One region of the Streptosporangium longisporum genome, then DNA from elsewhere that is predicted to be linked to it. Evidence: riboswitches for the same ligand, from Rfam matches in the RefSeq annotation. Region 1 holds a riboswitch; the other holds the start of a gene.

The links. Region 1 has a riboswitch for glycine ahead of gcvT (glycine cleavage system aminomethyltransferase GcvT). Riboswitches for the same ligand answer to the same signal wherever they lie in the genome.
Region 2: another riboswitch for glycine. It lies ahead of gcvP (aminomethyl-transferring glycine dehydrogenase); the one in region 1 lies ahead of gcvT (glycine cleavage system aminomethyltransferase GcvT).

Annotation. Positions count from the first base shown of each region.
Region 1 covers NZ_BAAAWD010000004.1:69,978-72,361, reverse strand. Annotated here, with positions in the region: gene ABD832_RS03465 (gamma-glutamyl-gamma-aminobutyrate hydrolase family protein) at 8-703, shown strand; glycine riboswitch at 799-897, shown strand; glycine riboswitch at 898-992, shown strand; gene gcvT (glycine cleavage system aminomethyltransferase GcvT) at 1,026-2,117, shown strand; gene gcvH (glycine cleavage system protein GcvH) at 2,114-2,384, shown strand, end outside.
Region 2 covers NZ_BAAAWD010000033.1:7,975-10,358, forward strand. Annotated here, with positions in the region: gene gcvP (aminomethyl-transferring glycine dehydrogenase) at 1-1,180, opposite strand, end outside; glycine riboswitch at 1,354-1,445, opposite strand; gene ABD832_RS41810 (MerR family transcriptional regulator) at 1,461-2,081, opposite strand; gene ABD832_RS41815 (bifunctional nuclease family protein) at 2,226-2,384, opposite strand, start outside.

The sequences.
Region 1 (2,384 bases):
AGAGATCATGTCCCGTCCCGTCATCGGCATCACCTGCTACGTCGAGCCCGCCCGGTTCACCGTCTGGGAGGTGACGACGGCGCTGCTGCCCTACGACTACGTCGACCATGTGGCCCGCGCGGGCGGGCAGCCGGTGATCGTGCCCCCGGCCGGTGACCCCGCGCCGCTGGTGGAGCGGCTGGACGGGCTGATCCTGGCCGGTGGCGGTGACGTCGGCCCGGAGCGGTACGGGCAGGAGCCGCACCCGAGGACCGGATACGTCCGGCCGTTCCGCGACGACGCCGAGCTGGGCCTGGTCCGGGCGGCGCTGGAGCGGGGGCTGCCCTTCCTGGGCGTCTGCCGGGGCATGCAGATCCTGAACATCGCCCTGGGCGGCACCCTGCACCAGCACCTGCCCGACGTGGTCGGTCACTCCGGGCACGCCCCGGCCCCCGGGAGCCACGGCAGGATGCCGGTGCGCCTGGCCCCCGGCAGCCGGACCTCGAAGATCTTCGGCACCGAGACGGTGGACGTGGCCCACTACCACCACCAGGCCCTGGACCGGCCGGGCGAGGGCCTGACCGTGACCGCCCACGCCGAGGACGGCACGATCGAGGCCGTGGAGCTGGACGAGCACCCGTTCGCCGTCGCCGTCCAGTGGCACCCCGAGGCCGACGACGAGTCGGCCCTGTTCGAGGCCCTGGTCCGGCACACCTCCCCCTGACCGGCCTCCGGGCCGAGCCCACTGGCGAGGCCGGCGAGGGCGGCGGGGGATTCCGCTCGGCCGGTGCGGGCGGTTAGGCTGGCGGTGACACCGATGAATCCCGTGCGGGAGAGCGTCCTGACATCCAGGCCAGGACCCCTGAAGGAGCAAGCCCTCCCCGCGAACCTCTCAAGGCAAAGGACCGTGCGGGTAGGTGCTCTCTGGAAAGCAGGCCCCGTGGCCTCGCCGAAGGTGAAAGTCCGGCAAAAACCGGATGAAACTCTCAGGCACCCATGACAGAGGGGGAGGATGATCTCATCTGTCCCCTGCCTGAGGTGCGCACATGTCCCGACCTACGCCGTTGCGCGGCGTCCACGAGGCCCTTGGCGCGACGCTGACCGACTTCGCGGGCTGGCTGATGCCGCTCCGCTACGGCAGTGAGTCCACCGAGCACAACGCGGTCCGCCGGGCGGCCGGCCTGTTCGACCTCTCCCACATGGGCGAGATCTTCGTGACCGGCCCGCAGGCCGCCGAGGCCCTCGACTACGCGCTGGTCGGCCACCTGTCCGCGCTGGAGCCCGGCCGTGCCCGCTACACGATGATCGTCGACGCCGGGGGCGGCGTGCTGGACGACCTGATCGTCTACCGGCTGGCCCCCGCCGAGTTCATGGTGGTCGCCAACGCGTCCAACTACCCGCGGGTGGCCGCCGAGCTGACCGGCCGCGCCAAGGGCTTCGACGCCGCGGTCGACGACCGTTCCGAGCGGTACGCGCTGGTCGCGATCCAGGGCCCGCGCTCGGCGGAGATCCTGGCCGGTCTCACCGAGGCCGACCTGGACGGGCTGAAGTACTACGCGGGCCTGCCCGCCGTGGTCGCGGGCCACGAGGCCCTCATCGCCCGTACCGGGTACACCGGCGAGGACGGGTTCGAGCTGTTCGTCGCGGCCGAGGACGCCGAGGCGATCTGGTGCGCCCTCAGCGAGGCGGGCGCGCCGCACGGGCTGGTCCCGGCGGGCCTGTCCGCGCGCGACACCCTCCGGCTGGAGGCGGGCATGCCGCTCTACGGCAACGAGTTGTCGGCCGACCTGACTCCGTTCGACGCCGGGCTGGGCCGTGTGGTGAGGTTTGACAAGCCGGGCGACTTCGTCGGCCGGGCCGCCCTCGAACCCCTCAGGGACGTCCCGCCGGGCCGCCGCCTGGTCGGCCTGGTCACGAGCGGCCGCAGGGTGCCCCGGCACGGGTACCCGGTGGTGGTCGCCGCCGACGGCACGGTCGTCGGGGAGGTCACCAGCGGGGCTCCCTCGCAGTCGCTGGGCAGGCCCATCGCCATGGCCTACGTGGACAACGGCCTGGCGTCGGGACTGGCCGTCGACATCCGGGGCAGCCGCGAACCGGTCGAGGTCGTCGCACTGCCTTTCTACAGGAGGACAAAATGAGCAGCATTCCCGAGGACCTGCACTACACCAAGGAACACGAGTGGGTCTCCGGAGTGGATGACGGCCTGACCCTCACCGTGGGGATCACCGCCTACGCGGCCGAGGCGCTGGGGGACGTGGTCTACGTGCAGATCCTCCCCGAGGTCGGCAGCACGGTCGCCGCCGGCGACACCGTCGGCGAGGTGGAGTCGACCAAGTCGGTGAGCGACATCTTCGCGCCGGTCGGCGGTGAGGTCGTCGAGGTCAACCAGACCGTCGTGGACGACC
Region 2 (2,384 bases), on a different contig from region 1:
GCACCCGGGCGAGCACGGTGTCGAAGAAGGTGTCGTGCACGACCTCGACGCCGCCCTGGCGCAGGCCCTCGGCGAGGACCACGGCGTGGCGGTGGGTGCGGCGGCCGATCCTGCGCAGGCCCTCGGGGCCGTGGTAGACGGCGTACATGCCGGCGATCACCGCGAGCAGGACCTGGGCGGTGCAGATGTTGCTGGTGGCCTTCTCCCTGCGGATGTGCTGCTCGCGGGTCTGCAGCGCGAGGCGGTACGCCGGGCGGCCGTCCGCGTCCTGGGAGACGCCGACCAGGCGGCCGGGAAGCTGGCGCTGGAGGCCGTCCCGGACCGCCATGTAGGCCGCGTGGGGGCCGCCGAAGCCCAGCGGGACGCCGAAGCGCTGGGTGGAGCCGATCGCGATGTCGGCGCCGAGCTCGCCGGGGGCGGCCAGCAGGGTGAGGGCGAGCAGGTCGGCGGCGGCAACCACCTGGGCGCCGCGGGCGTGGGCGGCCTCGGACACACCGCGGAAGTCGCGGATCCGGCCGCTGGCGCCGGGGTACTGCACGAGCACGCCGAAGCAGTCGGGCAGCTCGCCGGCCAGGTCGCTCTCGACCAGCTCGATGCCGAGCGGCTCAGCGCGGGTGCGCAGCACCGCCTTGGTCTGCGGCAGGGCGTCGGCGTCCACCACGAACACCTTCGAGGGGCTGCGGCCCGCGCGCCGGGCCAGGGTCATCGCCTCGGCGGCCGCGGTGGCCTCGTCCAGCAGGGAGGCGCCGGCGACGTCCAGGCCGGTCAGGTCCGAGACCACGGTCTGGAAGTTGAGCAGGGCCTCCAACCGGCCCTGGGAGATCTCCGGCTGGTAGGGCGTGTACGCGGTGTACCAGCCCGGGTTCTCCAGCAGGTTGCGGCGGATGACGGCCGGGGTGATCGTGTCGTGGTAGCCCAGGCCGATCATCGAGGTCATCACGGTGTTGCGCCCGGCCAGGACGCGCAGCTCGGCCAGGGCCTCGGCCTCGGAGGCCGCCGGGGGCAGGTTCAGCCGCTCGGCCGAGCGGATCGCCTCGGGCACGGCCACCGCGACCAGGTCGGCGACGGAGGCGAAGCCGACCGCCTCCAGCATGCGGGTCTGCTCGGCGTCGTCGGGCCCGATGTGACGGGTCGCGAACGGCGGGGCGGCGAGCTCGCCGAGCGGGGACAGATCGGTCATGGAAAGCCTCCCAGACGGGGTGGAGACCGGCGCCGGGCGCGGGCGTGCGACCGGAGTCTCCCCCTCTGTCATCGCGGCCTGGGCCGCGACCTGAGAGCTTCACCTGCCCATGAGGGGAGGCTTGCACCGTCGGTGAGGCACACCTGGCCGGTGTGCCTGCTTTCCAGAGTTGCCTCGTCCGTGCGGTACAGGGTGCCTGAGAGATTCCGGGGAGGTTGCTCCTTCGGCGCCCCGGTCGTGCCGGGGACTCTCCCGCACAGGGTCAGTGGCGAGTCCGAGTTTACCCTGTTCGTCGTGCTCTGCGACGCCGGGCGAGCTCATCGGCGTGATGATCGCCTAAAGGGCCCCCGCCCGACTCCGCGCGTTCGCCGGGAAGATCCGCGAGGGAGCCCTCCACCTCCTGCCACACCCGTCCGAGCGCTATGCCGAAGACTCCCTGACCGCCCTGGAGCAGGTCGATGACCTCGTCGGGCGAGGTGCACTCGTAGACGCTGACCCCGTCGCTCATCAGGGTGATCCCGGCGAGGTCGTTGACCCCCCGGTCGCGCAGGTGCTGTACGGCGATGCGGATCTGCTGAAGGGAGACGCCGGTGTCGAGCAGGCGTTTGACGACCTTGAGGACCAGGATGTCGCGGAAGCCGTACAGCCGCTGGGAACCCGAGCCGTGCGCGGCCCGCACGGTGGGCTCGACCAGGCCGGTACGGGCCCAGTAGTCGAGTTGCCGGTAGGTGATCCCGGCCGCGGAACAGGCCGTCGGGCCCCGGTAGCCGAGGTCGGCGGGCGTGTTCACCGGTTCCCCGTCGAACAGCAGACCCTCTTCACCCGCGCGCTGACGTGCCGACTGGCGCCGTTCCGGGTCATCCTGGTCGGCGTTTCTACCCTCGCCGCTGCTGACCGCCACGCGGACCTCCGGCTTTCTCTCATCCCACGGCCTGATCTGGGGGTTTACGCACGGCCGTGGGTTTCACTTGCACCGTAGGACTGGGGCCAAGTCCAGTCAACGACCCCACCCGGCGCGTCGTGAAGCGTAAATGCACCGAAATTCCTACCCCGCGCGGCCGAAGTCCTCGGGCGTGATCGTGTCAAGGAACTCCCTGAACTTCTCCACCTCGTCCTCCTGGTCGTCGGGAATGATCACCCCTGCCTCCCGGACCACCTCCTCACTCGCGAAGATACGTGCGCCGGTGCGCAGTGCCAAGGCGAT